Regions from separate parts of the Leisingera sp. NJS201 genome, predicted to be linked through region 1. Evidence: riboswitches for the same ligand, from Rfam matches in the RefSeq annotation. Region 1 holds a riboswitch; each other region holds the start of a gene.

Region 1 (4,205 bases):
CCCGGTCGGCCTCGGCCCAGTCTTTCTTGCGGGCGGTGGAGAGGGCGACCTGGAACACCGGGCAGCCGGTGGTTGAAAGCGGCGAGGCGCTGCCGTCGGTGCCTTGGGCGGAAAACGCAGTGGCGTTGACGATCGCGGCAGGGTTCAGTTCGGGGAGCCTCTCGCGCAGCCAGTCTGCGGCGGCGGGGGCCTTGAGGCTGGCGGCAAAGAGACCATAGGCAGCATAGCCGCGGGCGCGCAGATCTGCGATCAGCGCATCCACCGGGGCGGTGTCGGCGGCGGTGAGGTAGGAACGGTAGAAGCTGACCAGAACCAGCGGTTTGTCAGGTGCCGGAAGGTTGGCCAGCACGCCTTTGGCTGGGTCGTAAAAGCCATGCTGCGGCATGGATTTGAGGCCCAGAACCGGGCCGGCATAAAGCCCTGCAGCGAGGGACAGCTGGGCCAGAGCGGCCTGTGCAGCAACGGCGCCGCCAGCGTCGCACAGCGCCTGAAGGCGGCGCAGGGTGGAGACCGGCAGGGTGGACAGCTCATCCAGCCGGGCATCCTCGCGCCCGTCAGCAGGCAGGATCGCCAGGGCAATGCCCTTGCGGCGGGCGAGGTCCTGCAGGGTGGCAAGCCCGTAGGACCAATAGCTTTCGCCGCCGATCAGGCGGACCAGGATGCCCTTGGCGCCCTCCAGCGTCTGTTCTGCATAGACGTCAACCGAGAGCGGGTGTTTGAGCGCGACCAGATTGGCGACGCGCAAGGAGGGCAGCGCGCCGTCCGCGCGGTGCCATCCCGCCGCAAAAGCGCCCAGATCGCTGTCGGAGAAGGACAGCACCACAAGATCGCCGGGCGTCTGCCCGAGGTCCTGCGGGGTATCGGTCTCGTCAAGGCCGTGGCTTTCGCGGAAGACAACATGCATGGGTCAGGCCCTTTCGGAAAGAAGAGCAGAGGGCAGTGCCCGGCCTCGGGAAGAAGCGAAGCGCCCTCCCGTGGGGGAGGTCGGGCGCTGCCCGGCGTTGCCGCCGGGCGAAACCTTTAAAGTTTCGCCTTGGGGCATCAGCTTCAGGCCCCCAGCTCGGCGCGGATGGCCTGTTCGTCGATATCGTCATGCTCGGCGATGACCACCAGAGCGGTCTTGCGCGGCTGCGCGCCCCATGGCTGATCGTATTGGGCGCGCAGGCGCTCGCCCACGGCCTGAACCAGCATCCGCATCGGTTTTCCTTCCACCGCGACATAGCCTTTGACGCGCAGGATGTTGCGCTCGCGGGCGAGTTTCACGATGGCATTCTGCAGCGCTTCGGGGTCGGAGACTTCGCCCATTTCGACAACGATGCTTTCAAAATCGTCATGCTCGTGGTCGTGGTGGCCGTCGTGGTGGCTGGGGCGGGCGTCCAGATCGTCTTCGGCAGCAGCACCCAGACCCAGGATGATGCGCGGGTCGATGACGCCTTCGCTCATCGGCAGGATCGGCAGCTTGCGCGGGGCTTCGGCTTCGATCACCGCGCGGGCCTTCTCGACGCCTGCGTCGCCGGCCAGATCGGCCTTGGACAACAGCACGATGTCAGCGCAGGAGATCTGGTCCTCGAACACTTCGGACAGCGGCGTTTCGTGGTCGATGCTGTCATCCGCCTCGCGCTGGGCCTGAACGGCGTCCAGATCAGGGGCGAACTGGCCTTTGGCAACCGCCTCGGCGTCCGCCAGGGCAATCACCCCGTCGACAGTGATGCGGGAGCGGATCGCGGGCCAGTCAAACGCCTTCAACAGCGGTTTCGGCAGGGCCAGGCCAGAGGTCTCGATCACGATATGGTCGGGTTTTTCGGGCAGGGCCATCAGCTGTTCGATGGTGGGGATGAAGTCATCGGCCACGGTGCAGCAGATGCAGCCGTTGGCCAGTTCCATGATGTTTTCCGCCGGGCAGTTGTCATCGGCGCAGGATTTCAGGATGTCGCCGTCCACGCCGGCAGTGCCGAATTCGTTCACCACCACGGCCAGGCGCTTACCCTGCGGGTTCTGCATCAGGTGGCGGATCAGCGTGGTTTTACCTGCGCCCAGAAAACCGGTGATGACGGTGACGGGGATCTTGTTGAGATCGCTCATGATTACTCCTCGGAGAAGAACTTGGCCGGCGGGATGCGGGCAACGGATTGTTTGCGGAAGGTCTGCGGGCGCTGGCGCCACGGCACGACTCCATCAGCGGTGCCGGCATAAGCCGCAGCACCTTCCAGAATTTCGGGGACATGCTGGTCCGGGTCGAGGTCGCCGTAGACATAAGTCCAGCGTTCTTCGCCGCCGATCAGCGCAACAGCGCAGCCGCGCTTGCACGACGACAGGCATTCGACGCCACGCAGACGGACGCCTTCGGGCATTCCGGCTTCTTCCAAGGCTGCATGCAGGATGGCGCCGGGGCGTGCTGCCTCGGGGTCGGCGCCCTCGCGGCGGCAGGTGAGGCAAACGGTCAGGGTGACCGGTCCCGGGGTGCTGGCAGATTGGCCTGCCATGTCGTCAGCCATTGGCGCGTCTCCTGTCGCGGCAGGGCGTGCGGGATGGCCGAAAAGGGGCCAGTCGTGCGAGCCCCTTACCCGGTCGCAGAACACCCCGTCTGCCCGTTGATCTCTCCTTCGCTGGCAGGTCTCCCGGCTTGCGGATGCCAAGGCGTGCGCCTTGCCGGCCATCCTGCCTTCCCGGGGATCACCCAGTGGCATGGCGGCCTCATCCGGTCACGGTCGCGGGGGCGGCTGTGCTTCGGCCCGAAAGCCTTCACATTCCCTCTTCGCCTGTTTTCACAGGAACCAGCTGAACCCCCTTGCGCTATCGTGCCCTTCTTTGTCAAGACATGGGTCAAACAGCTGGAGAGCCCCAATGAGCGAAAAGTCTGAAACCGGCATCTCAGAAGAAGAAGCCGCCCGTCATACGTCCAAGATGGCCAAGAAAAAGGCCGCGCGCGACCGGATGATGAAGACCAAGGAGGGCGAAAAGGGCCTGATTATCGTCCACACCGGGCCGGGCAAGGGCAAATCCTCCTCCGGGTTCGGGATGATCATGCGCTGCATCGCGCATGGGATGCCGTCAGCCGTGGTGCAGTTCATCAAGGGCGCCTGGCAGACCGGCGAGCGGACATTGATCGAGGAGAATTTCAGCGATCGGTGCCAGTTCTACGCAATGGGCGAAGGCTTTACCTGGGAGACCCAGGACAAGGCCCGCGACATTGCCGCCGCGCAGAAGGGCTGGGAAAAGGCCAAGGAGATGATCCTGGATGAGCGCAACACCATGGTGCTGCTGGACGAGATCAACATTGCGCTGCGCTATGACTATCTGGACCTCGAAGAAGTGCTGGAGTTCCTGGTGGAGCAGAAGCCGCCGATGACCCATGTAGTGCTGACCGGGCGCAACGCCAAGGAAGAGCTGATCGAGATTGCCGATCTGGTGACCGAGATGGGGCAGGTCAAACACCCGTTCCGCGCCGGTGTGAAGGCGCAGAAGGGCGTGGAGTTTTAAGACGCTTTCAGAATGTCCCGCCCGGCCGATAGGCCGGGCCGCGCCAACCCGCCCCCACGGGGCGGCGCGATTGCGCCTCCCCTCGGGTTGGCCCGTCCCTTAGCTCTAAGCCGCCAGCCTGGCGGCTTTCTTGCTGATATAGGCATCCACTGCCGCGCGCTGCGCCTCGTCCAGCCGCAGGCCCAGCTTGGTGCGCCGCCACAGGTAGTCGTCGCCTGACCGCACCCATTCGCGGGCTATCGCCCAGTTGAGTTCCTGCGCGGTGATGGTTGCGCCAAAATCCCGCCCCAGATCACCGGCGGATTTGACGTCCCCTAGCACGTCCCAGGCTTCGGTGCCGTAAGCACGGATCATCCGGGCGGTCCAATAGGGCGTCAGGAACGGATAATCTGCCGCCAGTTTGGTTTGCAGTTTTTCCACATCCGCCACCGCAAAATCACCGCCGGGCAGGGCCACGCCTGCGGTCCAGTCAGACGGCACATGCGGGAACACCTCGCCGATTTTCGCCAGCGCGGCCTCGGCCAGCTTGCGGTAGGTGGTGATCTTGCCGCCAAAGACATTCAGCAGCGGCGCCTGCGCGCGGTCTAGCGTCAGCACATATTCGCGGGTGGCCGCAGTGGCCGAGCTGGCGCCGTCGTCATAGAGCGGGCGCACGCCGGAGTAGGTCCAGACGATGTCTTCGCGGCTGAGCGGCTGTTCGAAGTATTGCGATGCGAAATCAACCA
Region 2 (4,205 bases), 1.7 Mb from region 1:
ATAACATTGTGTGCCATCACCGGGAGCGGCGCCAGCAGTGCAAGGATCAGAATGCAGGAGCGGATCATGCAAGGCTTCCTTTTGTGTCGAAAAACAGCTCGGGCTTCACACGCCGCGCCAGGAAAATGGCAGCACCGGACAAAAGCGCTTCGATGATCACCACCGGAATATGGGAAAAGAACACCAGTTTCGCGGCCAGGATAAACTCATCGCCGGACAACATCAGCGAGACTGCAACAGCAAGTGTTGTGGCAGCAATGGCCGCGCCGCCGCCGATACCGCCCCAGATGGCGCCCTGCAGAGGCGAGCCGCGGGCCACCAGCGGTCGGAATATCAGCCCGACCAGAACTGCAGGCAGGGCGATGTTCACGGCGTTCACGCCCAGCACGGTCAGCCCGCCAAAGCCAAAGAACACCGCCTGCAGCAAGAGGCCGACAAACAGGGCCGGAAAGGCCGCCCAGCCCAGAACCAGCCCCGCAAGCCCGTTCAGGATCAGGTGAACCGAACTCGGCCCGATCGGGACATGGATCAGGGAGGCCACAAAGAAACTGGCCGAAAGAACCCCCGCCGCCGGAATACGTTCCAGCGGCAGGCTCCGCAGCCCCATGGCGATACCGCCGACGGCGGCAACCGCGCCGCCGATCACAACCGGATTCGACAATGCGCCGTCTACGATATGCATGGTGCTATTCTCACTTCAGCTCTTCAGCGTGGATCCACAACACAGCGTCCTGGCTGAGTTCCTTGCCGTCATGCTCAGTCGCCGGGCCGGAGCCGAGAGCAGCAAAGCCCCAGTGGCCCGCTTTCGGAATGCCAAAGGAAAAGACGCCATTCTGGTCTGCAATCGCAACGATGGCGCCGCCGGACATCGGCTGAACCGTCGGGTTGGTTGTGGAAAAGGCCGCAAGGTCAGGCTCTGATGCCATGAATTCAACCTCGATTTCGGCACCAGGAACCGGCTTGCCATCCGCCAGCACCTGACCTGAGAAGGTAGAGCCGACAATGACGTTATAGGGCTTGTTCAGCGGCAGGATCTCGGTTTCCAGGCCCACCGGCTGATCCCAATCGGTGGGCAGGGTGTTGCGGTTCAGCACGACTTTGGAAATCTGCTGAATATAGATGTCTTCGCTTTCCTCATAATAGGGCGCGGGCACAGTCACCACCACATAGTCGCCCGAGCGCTTGACCGGAACCGACGCCCTGTAGGCGGCGGCTTCGTTCTCCGCGCCCTTGAATGTGGCCGGTTCCAAGCGGTCCGAAAGATCAACCTTTTCGCCCTTGTGAACCATAAAAAATTCTTCGGGTTTGCCCATGTCCATCACATGGCCGTTTTCCAGCGGGTGCCAGAACACCAGCCCCATCGGCACATCGCCGGGCTTCCCGATCAGCACGTTTTCAGTGTAGTTCAGCTGGAAATGCGCCGATGCGGTGACCGGCAGGGATATGGCCAGAGCTGCAGCCAGATAATTCAGTTTCATTTCGTCCTCATTCGACGACACAGGCGCACCTGCAATCAGGAATGAACAACGGGGAGAGTGGCACGGAGAAGCCTGAACGGCAGCCGCGCCAGACGCGCACCCCGGCGTCCGGTGGAAAAGGGCAGACACTCCGCTAGCGAAGTCTTTGCCCTGTGTCCGGCAGGTCTCCTGACTCGCGGGTCTTGGTTCGGCTGGCCTTCCCGGGAAAGATCCCAGTGGCATGTTCAGCGTCACTCACCGCTCACAGTTGCGGGGGCAGTCACGGATTTGGTCCCTTATGGGTACGCCGCACCGTGTTCCCTATTTCTTCCGCTGCGCATTGAAACACTCGCGGAACCGGTCACACTGGCTGAATGGCAAAACCATTTTACTGAGTCAAGCTTCCCGTCTTCTGTTCAATTGCCGAATGAGTACTTCCTTGCGGTGCTCCATGATGAGCTGGCCTGTTAGTATTGAGTGGCGGATCACGAACAACAATCGGCCCTTTTCGGTACTCTTGAATGCCGGCAGGTGCCACGTTCCTGTTCCGGCAGCTGGCACCTGCTATCTTGATATAAGTGCGTCGTTGCACCTTGCCGCCGCTAGCTGTTCAGTCCCGGCATCTGGTGGATCGGATCAATGATGAATCGATCTGGCTCTGAAGTCCGGATTTTGCAGATGCATTCGTAGGGCGTGAGGCCGCTGAGAGTTTTGAGTCTGCGGGCAAAGTTGCAGGCAGCCATGAGGTCGCCGAGATGTGTTCGTAACTGATCGTGGCTGTCGTTGAGATGTCGCATCACTGCCGCCTCATTGAGCGTGCGGTTCATCCGCTCAAGTTGGCCGCCACTCTGGAGAAGTCCCCCGGACTGTTTACCAATCCTCGCAGCTCCACGGATGGTTCAGTTTGGTCAATCGATGCTCGATCCCGTTAGCCTCACAGATCATGCCGCAGCGCATCTTCCGGGAGTATCGGTCGACCTTTATTTGCAATTTCCAAATATTGATTTCACTACGGATCCGATTGTCTTAGCGCGCCCCTGCGTACCCTACCCCGGCAAACGAGGATAATTCCAATGTCGGACCCCCGCGCAGATTCCACTGTTCTTGAAGACCTCGAGAAGAAGGCACATTGGTTGTCGACATGGAAGAAGCCAAGGAGACGCTGCGGGCGCTGGTGGAGCGGATCGTGCTGACACCTTCGGTGGAGGGCGCTGGCCTGGATCTGCCCCTGGAAGGCGATCTGGCCGGGCTGCAGCGGCTGGCGGCAGGTGCTAAAGGCACGAACACGGATAAGGCCCCGGACGTGTCATCCGAAACCTTTGAAAAAAATGACGAATTAGGGATACTTGCGGGAGCAGGCAAGCGCCGTATCCTACCTGCCCTCGCCGGGCTTCGGTCCCGCTACCCGGATATCGAACTGGAATTGCATGCCGATGATTCAAAATCGGATTTTGCGGCAGAGGCCATCAATCTTTCCTTCAGAACCGGTCTCGCAGACAAGGAGCGGTTTATTTCGGCGGCCGTGCCGTCCGCGCAGCGCGCGCCTTTTGCCAGCCCGGCCTTTGCAGAAAAGTCACCCTGTCTCTCCCGGCCTGCGCGTCAATTCGATGGAGCTTGTATTTGCAGCTGTCCTTGCCGGGCAAGGAACGGCCCTGCTCCCGTCCTTGCTGACAGAGGTGCATTTTCTCGCGCACCTGATCCCTAACTGGTCTGCCGATCCTGTGTTACTGACTTTGCTTTGCCGTCCTGAACGTTTGGCTGCTCCTCAGGTTGCGGCGGTACGGCGCCATATCCTGGATGCATGCGGTAACAGCGACTTCTTGGGGACAGAGCATCGAGACGAGAAAGTCTTACAGCTTACCAAAGCCCGGTTTGGACCTGTCCCGCTTTCGTGCCGCCCCAAGTGCTCGTTTAAGCCACTTTCCGTTCAAACGCGACAGGGCTTTTCCAGTCCAATGCTGAGTGACGGCGGCGCGGATTGTAGAAGCCATTGATGTACTGGAAGATGGCCATTTCAGCGTCTCGGCGCGTTGGCCATGACCTGCGCCAGATCAACTCTGCTTTGATGGTCTTGAAGAACGTCTCAACAGCGGCGTTGTCATAGCAATTTCCCTTACCACTCATCGATACCTTGAACCCGTGTTGGCGTAGGATCTTCTGATAGTCGTGAGAACAATATTGCGATCCACGGTCCGTGTGGTGAATGCAGCCCTTCGGCGGTGTCCGGAACGCAGTTGCCATGTTCAACGCACGGATCGCCAGGTCACGTTTCATGCGGTTGCTCACGGCCCAGCCAATGACGCGCCGAGAGTGCAGATCAAGGATCACAGCAAGATACAGCCAACCCTCGCGCGTCCAGATATAACTGATGTCGCCAGCCCATTTCTGGTTGGGTTGGCTGGCTGCGAAGTCCCGGTCCAGCAGGTTTGGCGCAATGTTGAACTTGTGGTCACTATCTGTCGTGCCCTTGTGTTTACGTGTGCGCACAACAGATATGCCGTTCAGGCGCATCAACCTGCCCACACGGCGGTGGCCGACATCCAAACCGATCTCTTTCAGCTCCTCTGTCATGCGCGGGCGACCATAGCTGCCAAGGCTGAGACGGGATTGCTCTTTGATATGGGCTAATGTCACCATATCAGACCGCTGCCTGCGGCTTGCTGGGCGACGACGGAAAGCCCTCAAGCCACGCGTGCTGACTCCGACAACATCGCACAGCCGGTTGGCTGGAAAGTGGCCCCTGTGTTC
Region 3 (4,205 bases), 1.8 Mb from region 1:
AGCGCCTCGACGCGTTCTTCGTCAAAACCGCCCCAGGTGACCGGGCCGCCGACATAGCGACCGTAGGGAGAGGTTTCCGCCGTTGCGAATTCCTCGGCGCAGTCCTTCAGCGCCTGCCAGTCGGGCAGGCCGGGACAGCGGTCTTTCATATAGGCGGGGTACCACCATTCCTCGATCGCCATCAGCCCGGTTTCGCCGGCATTGACCACTTTGCCCGAGGCGGTTGCGTCGTCCAGCGCCTCGCGCCCGGTGGTTTCCCAGATTTCCATCGCCAGATGCAGATCGCCGGTCTTCAGCCCGGCAAACTGCGCGATATAGTCCGCTTGGACATATTCGACGTTATACCCTGCCTCCTGCAGGATGCTGCCCATGATCTTGGTGTTGATCAACTGGCCGGACCAGTCGTGCAGGGTCAGTTTGATGGGGTCGGAGGACTCGGCGGCCCAGGCGGATGAAGCGGAAACGGCGGCTGTCAGCGCCACGGCTCCCAAAGCGTTGAAGTTTCTCAGCATAAGGACTTCCCTGATATGTGGCATTTTGTGCGATTCTTGGCGTCGCCTGCTGTGATGGTGCGGCGGTTGTGTCTGTCAGTCAATAAAAAACCACAATAAGCCACATTAACCTCAAAAACTGAGCGATTTGAGGCTGTCAACGCCGTATCAAAGGCGCATGTGTTGTTTTTTGTGGCTTTCTGACGTAGCAACGCAACAGGAGGCCCAATGACCAAAAGCCGCAAGACCACCAACCAGCGTGAAGAGGAAATCCTGCGGGCGCTGCAGCAGGCGGGGGGGTCCTGCCGGGTCAGCTATCTGGCCGGCAGGCTGGGCGTGTCGAATGAAACCATCCGGCGAAACATCCGCACGCTGGAGGATGCCCAAGCGGTCCGCAAGGTGCATGGCGGGGTGCATCTGATTGAGGATGTGAACGAGCTGCCGCTGCAAAACCGGATGGATACCCACGCCTCAGAAAAGCAGCGTCTGGCCATCGAGGTGGCCAAGACCATCAGCGACGGGGATTCGGTCTTTTTGGACGTCGGTTCCACCACCGCTTATGTGGCGCAGGAGCTGCGGCAGCGGTCAAACCTCTTTGTGGTGACCAATTCCGTGCTGGTGGCCCATGCGCTTGCCTCGCGCAATAACAACCGGGTGTTTCTGGCGGGCGGCGAGCTGCGCCCGCATGACGGCGGTGCCTTCGGGGCCGAGGCGCTGGATCTGGTGCGGCGGCTGAACGTGCAGTTTGCCATCTTTTCGGCCGGGGCGATCAATGCCGAACAGGGCTTCATGCTGCATGATCTCGAAGAGGCAAATCTGGCCCGTGTCGCGGCGGCCAATGCGCAGGTCCGGATTGTTGTGGCCGATCATGACAAGTTCAACAAGCGCGCGCCGGTGTCGGTCGGCAAGGATACCAAATTCGAAGTCTTCTATACGGACGCGCAGCCGCCGCAGGCCGTCAAGGACATGCTCAAGGCGATGGATACCGATCTGATCGTGGTCGAGTAACGGGGCTGCGGTATGGTTCAGGACAGTTTGCAGCCACGCTTTTGCGGCTGCGGCCGATGGGTGTCCCATCCCTGGAGCAGCTTGTGCTGGAAATTTCCATCTGGCCGTGGCTTGGGAAACCGTCCTCCATAGGCTGCCTGCTGTGCCCGGTTCGCAGAATTTCTGCTGCAAAGTAACTTTTTCTTGCCGCAGCGAAAGGGATGGGCTACCCGCGCTTTACCGGTCCCGAAAGGGCTAAGAGGGAATCCGCGGTGCCTGCCGGCGCCAAACGGAACTGCCCCCGCAACTGTAGGCGGCGAGAGCTGTGCCATGACGTCACTGGGCCAAAATGGTCCGGGAAGACGGCACAGTCATTGACCCGCCAGTCAGGAGACCTGCCGGTGAAAACCGAAAGACACCGGGCGGGGTTGTCCGGGGAGGTTGCCGGTAAGATGCGCCGCCGTTTTCCGGTGCCGCAAGCGGGGGGCAGACCCTCAGCCTTACCGGTCAATGCCCTTTCACCCGTTCTCCGGTCATTGACACATGGAGATCGAATATCATGTTTTTGCGTTCCGGCCTGATCGGCCTTTCCTTCATCGCTGCCGCACAGGCTGCGGCGGCCAGCGAAACCTTTCCGCTGACCATTGAAAACTGCGGCCAGTCGGTCACATTCAAGGCGCCGGCAGCGTCTTCGGTGACGGTTGGCCAGGCGGCGACCGAAGTGCTTTACGCGCTGGGGCTGGGCGATAAGGTGCTGGGCACCTCAGTCTGGTTCAACGACGTGCTGCCCGAATACGCAGACCTGAATGCCAAGATCGACCGTCTGGCCGACAACGATCCGAGCTTTGAAAGCGTCGTGGCCAAACGCCCCGGCCTGGTGGCGGCGCAGTACGAATGGCACGTCGGCCCCGAAGGTGTTGTTGCCAAGCGCGAGCAGTTTCATGATCTGGGCATCCCGACTTATGTGATGCCCGCCGATTGCGTCGGCAAGGACAACACCACCGGCGGCGACGGCACCCGCACGCAGATGTTCACCACCGGCAGCTTGTATCAGGGGATCGAGGAACTGGCGGCGATCTTTGGCGAAGCCGATAAGGGCGCCGAGCTGGTCGCCGAATATAAGGCCCGCGAGGCGGCAGCTGTTGCCAAGGCGCAGAAGGTCGCACTGGAAGATGCCACCGCCGTGTTCTGGTTCTCCTCGCCGGAAATGGAAAGCGATCCGTTTGTGGCAGGCGAGAAGGGCGCGCCGGGCTACATGATGCAGCAACTGGGCCTGCGCAATGTTATTGAGACCGACGAGGAATGGCCGACGGTCGGCTGGGAGACCATCGCCAAGGCCAATCCGACGGTGATTGTGATTGCCCGCATGGACCGCCGCCGCTTTGCCGCGGATGACTTCGAGAAAAAGCTGGATTTCCTGCGCAATGATCCGGTCGCCAGCCAGATGGACGCAGTCAAGAACAACCGCATCGTTGTGATGGACGCCCAGGCGATGGATGCCACCATCCGTGCCATTCCGGCGCTGGAGGATCTGGCTGCTGAACTCAGCGTGATCGGCACCAGCCAGTGAGTGCAGCCGCTGCAATCACATGGCAGGGCGTCAAGGGCGCGTGCCTGGCCTTGCCGGTGCTGGTTGCAGCGGTTCTGGCAGGCGCAATGATCGGGGAAACCGCGCTTGCGCCTGACCTTGTCCTGTCTGTTCTGGCCAATAAGCTGGCCGGGGCAGGGCTGCCGGTTGATCCGATAGATCAAGGCATTGTCTGGAGTTACCGGCTGCCGCGCGCGCTGGTGGCGGGGGCCTGCGGGGCGGCGCTGGCGGTGGCGGGCGTGGTGCTGCAGGCCCTGCTGCGCAATGCGCTGGCAGATCCCTATATCCTTGGTATCTCGGCCGGTGCTTCAACCGGGGCGGTTGCTGTCACCATCGCCGGACTTGGCGGCGGTGCGCTGTCGTTGTCATTCGGCGCTTTTAACGGCGCGCTGCTGGCCTTTGGCTTTGTTGCCGTTCTGGCCCGGGCCGCCGGAGCAGGCGGCAGCCGCGCTGCGGCAGCGCAGATCGTGCTGGCGGGCATTGCAGGCTCGCAGCTGTTCAACGCGCTGACTGCTTTTATCATCGCCAAATCCGCCAACGCCGATCAGGCCCGCGGTATCATGTTCTGGCTGATGGGCAATATGGGCGGGGTGCGCTGGCCGGATGTGTGGCTGGCAGTGCCGCTGGCGCTGGCGGGCTGGGTCGTCTGCCGGTTCCATGCGCGGGCGCTGGATGCCTTTACCTTTGGCACCGATTCAGCGGCCTCGCTGGGTATTCCGGTGCGGCGGGTGCAAGTTATCCTGATCTTTGCCACCGCGCTGACCACAGCGGTGATGGTATCCATCGTTGGCTCCATCGGCTTTGTCGGCTTGGTCATTCCCCATGCGGCACGGTTCCTGGTCGGTCCAGGGCATCGCAGGCTGATGCCGGCCGCGGCGCTGACCGGCGCGGTGTTCCTGATTGGCGCCGACATTGTGTCGCGCATCATAATCCCTGGCCAGGTGCTGCCCATTGGCGTTGTCACTGCCCTGATCGGGGCGCCGTCCTTTGCGGTGATCCTGGTACGCGGGAACAGGGGGGCGCGATGAAGATCGAAGCCCGCAGCCTGTCTTACGCCATCCGCGGCAAGCTGCTGCTGTCTGATGTCTCATTGATGGTTCAGCCGGGAGAGACCCTGGCGCTGGTCGGTCCGAACGGGT
Region 4 (4,205 bases), on a different replicon from region 1:
AACCGGATTGCTGATCAGGAAATCTCGGCTCATGCATTGCACTTGCTTCAAGCCTCACTGGTCTATGTAAACACCCGCATGATGCAATCGGTTCTGGCGGAACCGATATGGGCCACCCGGCTGACGGATCGGGACTATAATGGTCTTTCCCCGCTGATCTATGCTCATATCAATCCCTATGGCCGGTTCGATGTTGATCTGGACCAGCGGATTGATTTCGGCGCGATGGCCGCATGAAACTTATGTAACAAAAGGGTGCACCAAAAGGTAACAGGCGTAGGTGACAGGTCGAAACGTCACAAATGAGTGGTCAACCACACATTAGTTACGGTATCAGAGTGGTAACCACCCTAATGTGACAGATTGCCATGCCCCGTATCGGATACGCCCGTGTCAGTTCATCGAGCCAGGATCTCCATGTCCAGAAAACCATGCTGAAGACAGCGGGCTGTGAGATCATCCGATCAGAAACGGTCTCTGGTGCGTCTCGCGACAACCGATCCGAATTGGCAACCATGATGGAATTCCTACGGGAAGGCGATGAGTTGGTTGTTCATCGTCTGGATCGCCTCGGCCGTTCCACCCGCGATGTGCTGAATCTGGTGCATGAGTTGGACGCCAAACGCGCATCTCTCCGTGTGCTTGAACCGGAAGTCACCACGGCCGGGGACATGGGCCGAATGGTAATAACTGTGCTCGGAATGGTGGCCGACATGGAACTTAAGTTCATCCGTGACCGACAACGCGCGGGAATTGCGGCGGCCAAAGATAAGGGCGTTTACAAGGGGAGGCGGAAATCCGTTGATGATGATGAAATTCGGCGGTTGGCGAACGAAGGCATCGCAAAAGCTCAGATCGCTCGTGATCTTGGCGTTTCAAGAATGACCGTCTATCGGGCGCTCGCAAAGGCTGAAACAGAAGCTGACGTTGATTGAGGATGCGGCAAAATAGGGCAGAGAGCCCTTTCTATCGAGCGAACGCTGCAGTCAGGAGCCATCACCGCCCGCTGGGACGCTGGTCTTCGCTTCCAACGGCTCCCCCTCCACCTGCAACGTCTTGTGGCTGTTGGTGTTGAGCGAGACCTTCACTTCTGCCCCTTCGGGCAGGGCTGGGATATGCATCCAGTTTGCATAGAGCCGAGCGAGTTTCTCGCCGTTCACATAGACATGCGCGTGGCCTTCGCCGTCCACGTCCGCGGAGGAGGCGTTTTGAGGTGCAAAGCGGAAGTTCTGCGGCGTGACTTGCAGGTTCCAGCCTGCCATCGGGTCCTTGTGCAGCTGGATGGCGACGCCGGGGGCATCGGGGCCTGCCGCTAGGCTGACAGCTTGGGAATGGTCATGGGCGGTCATTTCACCATGGCCGCCGCCGAAGTGGTCAGCGCTGCCATGCTCATGGCCATCGAAGGTGACGCCATTGCCGGCTGCGATCACGAAGCCGGCACCGCCGCCAAAGATCAGGCCTATGGCAAAAAGAGCAAGAGAGCGGGACATATCGGTATCCTCGGAAAAGAGTTTCCCCGCCGGGCGAACCCGGCGGGGATCAGGCTGGGCCAGTATCAGGCGGCGGCTTCTGCGCGCTTGCCTTCGGTTTGCCAGAAGTAGCCGGCAAAGCTGCCCAAGAGCACCCAGGCGGCCATGCCGACGCCAAAGGCGCGGGCGGCAAACAGGGCGCCGATCTCTGTCGGAACCGGGCCGGTGAAGCTTTCGGGCTCAGGCGCGCCGATTACATGCGGCGCCAGCAGCAGCAGGGCTGCGACGGTATAGCCCGCCAAGCTGCCGCCATAGGCAATCAGCCACATGGCAACGCCCGCGGCGGCCACAGTTGCCCCCCACCAGATCTGACGCGCACCGACATCGGCGGCGGCCACGCCCGGAACTTCCGGCGCCAGCGTCAGGCCGGGCGCGAAGTGGAAGGTGATGAAACCCGCCAGGCCCCATAGAATACCGGTGCGCGCGTTGATCTCGTGGCCCTGGCGTTCAGCCACCGACATCAGCGCCGCCATCACCAGCGCATAGCCGGTGTAGGTCAGCATGGTGAAGATGATGCTGAGCCCGTCACGCATCGGTTCGGCAAACATGCCGGGCAGGTCGGGATGGGCCGTCACCGCTTCGGCACCAAAATGCACCAGCTCTCCTGATTCATAAAGCTCAGCGTGCAGCAGCACGGGCTGCACGAAAACGAGCTGCAGCAGGGCGGTAATCAGCCCTGCTGCAGCGCCAGCGAACAGGCCGCTGGTCAGAATGCGACTGAACATGGCCTTAGTGGCAGGGGAAGCCAGTTGCGTGGCGCACATCATGCGCGGCGTCGTGCAGGGCAGATGCCTGAACATGGCCGGTCAGCGTGATGATCCCGAAACCCAGAACCACTGCAAACAGTGCCGGAAGAACACTGGTGCCAGCGGCGGAAGCCTTAAGCGTCTTGGTCGTCATTTTTAGTCCTCCTTACCGTCACACCCGACGGTACAAGTTGCGTTACCACACGGCCGGTCTCCTGACTCGCGGGTCGCTGCTGCCATCCTCCTTCCCGGCCTTGGCCAGTGGATATTGGAAGGCCGCTCGCCGCTCACAGTCGCGGGGGCGGTTGAGGCTTCGGTGCCGCGATTTGGTCCACCGTCCTCATTCCCGTTTCAGTCCCAGTGCTTAGGCACCATCAGACACCGTATCATGTGGTAATGCCCCGTGCGGCTGAGTCCGGTCAAGGATGATTCCGCCAATTTAAAACACGTCAGCGTCATGCACGGGCGGAAACCGGAAGGCAGGAACCCCTGATAATTTCCAATTTCTCGGCAAAAAACTGCTGGATCTCTTTGTCCTGCCGGCAGCAAGCGGTTCAGTCCAGATCCGCAGGGATGCGGGCGATCACCTTAAACCGCAGTCGGCCCAGCGGCCTGGCATCGGCAAAATTGCCATCCGGGCTAACCTCATACATCCGCAGGAAGGTCAGGATGTCCGGCAGGTCACCCGCGGTGATTTCCCCGAATAGATAGGCGGTCTTCCCGCTTTGCCGCATAGCTAGGGTTTGCGGCCGCTTGCAACCGGACATACATTCCACCTGCTGCAGCCTTACTTTTCCTCCCGAAGCCTCCAAAGCCGCGGCGACCTGCCCAAAAAAGGCAGGGTCTGCGTCGCGGCAAGTTCGGCATAAGGTGAGTGTGGGCAGGCTCATGCGCCGGGCAGGTCCTCAATCGAGCGATCTTCGTTGGAAACCTACGTCCCGTGGTACCATGCAAGCTTGGCTTCAATACCAATTTTGACGCTGAATTTCCTAAAGAGTCCATAGTTAGTTTTGAGGCAAATGTGCTTGGGGCAGCTTGCTGACGCAAGTCGCTCGAATGCTTTTTGTCCAAAACTTCGCCGCGCGGACCACTGAGGCGGATAAACCGTAGAATCAAGGCTTTGCGAAGTATCGCGAGCGGGCCACATCATCCGCACTGCGAGTTAGAACTGTTGCCCTCTGAAAGCAGTCTTAGGGGTGGAAAACACTGCCTTCCCATTCCCTCGCAACCGCAGCAAGGATTGAACAGCCGCGGCGACGGGTGGTTTCGTTGCGCACCCTACCAGTTCAAACAGCACGCAGCGAATGGCGGCAGCTTCAAGCGTTCACACTTCGGATCATTATCTCGATCTCTCTTGGATTTATCAGAAGCAAAGGGCAAACCGACCACGGTCCTGGCGACAACTGAGCCTATGCGGGAGTTGCCCGAAACCGGCCTGCGCCGGGTATCGCTGACAATCTTCCTAAGCTTGCAGGATCACCGAAGCAGGCGTTTCAGCAGCCACAGGCTTGACCACTCTGCCGAACTGTTCAGCCAACGAATCGTCACTTTCGATAAGTCTTATCAGACTTAGCCCTCCTGCGCAGGAAGGTTTGCTTCGCGTTGTAGTCGCATACGATCCGACAGGGAACTTCGAGGAAAACGCTTCTGAAATGCTCAAATTCGTGCGCTGAATACATCATTGCCATCTTGACGCGGACTGCTCCGGTGCTGTGCAATACCCGCATGATGTTTCTGGCACGTATCTTCCGGCTGATCAGGGTCGCCGCTGCTTTTGCGGTAGTTCTTGTGTTGGGATTTTCGTTGCCATCCGCTGCGCATTCTGTCGCGGGCCATCATAGCAATGCAGCGATGTCGCACGACGGACAAAGCCATACTGCCTCCTTTGTGGCCGGCGTAACGCATAAGGCTTCCCATATTGCCGAAAACG

Evidence for each region. A riboswitch is a leader RNA that binds a small molecule or an ion and turns the genes downstream of it on or off. The one in region 1 is predicted to bind cobalamin.
Region 2: it holds a riboswitch for cobalamin, as region 1 does, so the genes downstream of both, ETW23_RS18480 (DUF4198 domain-containing protein) here and ETW23_RS05105 (DUF1636 domain-containing protein) in region 1, are expected to answer to the same signal.
Region 3: it holds a riboswitch for cobalamin, as region 1 does, so the genes downstream of both, ETW23_RS14050 (ABC transporter substrate-binding protein) here and ETW23_RS05105 (DUF1636 domain-containing protein) in region 1, are expected to answer to the same signal.
Region 4: it holds a riboswitch for cobalamin, as region 1 does, so the genes downstream of both, ETW23_RS24575 (CbtB domain-containing protein) here and ETW23_RS05105 (DUF1636 domain-containing protein) in region 1, are expected to answer to the same signal.

What each region holds. Positions count from the first base shown of each region.
Region 1 covers NZ_CP038234.1:1,056,496-1,060,700, forward strand. The annotation lists partial or broken gene cobN (cobaltochelatase subunit CobN) at 1-904, opposite strand, end outside; gene cobW (cobalamin biosynthesis protein CobW) at 1,048-2,082, opposite strand; gene ETW23_RS05105 (DUF1636 domain-containing protein) at 2,085-2,495, opposite strand; cobalamin riboswitch at 2,591-2,794, opposite strand; gene cobO (cob(I)yrinic acid a,c-diamide adenosyltransferase) at 2,845-3,480, shown strand; gene glpD (glycerol-3-phosphate dehydrogenase) at 3,586-4,205, opposite strand, start outside.
Region 2 covers NZ_CP038234.1:3,737,288-3,741,492, forward strand. The annotation lists gene ETW23_RS18470 (cobalt ABC transporter permease) at 1-68, opposite strand, end outside; gene cbiM (cobalt transporter CbiM) at 65-682, opposite strand; gene ETW23_RS18480 (DUF4198 domain-containing protein) at 693-1,478, opposite strand; cobalamin riboswitch at 1,619-1,834, opposite strand; partial or broken gene ETW23_RS26225 (hypothetical protein) at 2,060-2,399, opposite strand; gene ETW23_RS18490 (LysR substrate-binding domain-containing protein) at 2,599-3,162, shown strand; gene ETW23_RS26875 (hypothetical protein) at 3,065-3,451, shown strand; one part of gene ETW23_RS18500 (IS3 family transposase) at 3,369-4,205, opposite strand, start outside.
Region 3 covers NZ_CP038234.1:2,844,678-2,848,882, reverse strand. The annotation lists gene ETW23_RS14060 (ABC transporter substrate-binding protein) at 1-536, opposite strand, end outside; gene ETW23_RS14055 (DeoR/GlpR family DNA-binding transcription regulator) at 720-1,499, shown strand; cobalamin riboswitch at 1,703-1,896, shown strand; gene ETW23_RS14050 (ABC transporter substrate-binding protein) at 2,038-3,048, shown strand; gene ETW23_RS14045 (iron ABC transporter permease) at 3,045-4,094, shown strand; gene ETW23_RS14040 (ABC transporter ATP-binding protein) at 4,091-4,205, shown strand, end outside.
Region 4 covers NZ_CP038240.1:52,999-57,203, forward strand. The annotation lists gene ETW23_RS24555 (Tn3 family transposase) at 1-237, shown strand, start outside; gene ETW23_RS24560 (recombinase family protein) at 369-935, shown strand; gene ETW23_RS24565 (hypothetical protein) at 987-1,490, opposite strand; gene ETW23_RS24570 (CbtA family protein) at 1,556-2,254, opposite strand; gene ETW23_RS24575 (CbtB domain-containing protein) at 2,259-2,429, opposite strand; cobalamin riboswitch at 2,463-2,676, opposite strand; gene ETW23_RS27015 (DUF1636 domain-containing protein) at 2,830-3,165, opposite strand; gene ETW23_RS24585 (hypothetical protein) at 4,001-4,205, shown strand, end outside.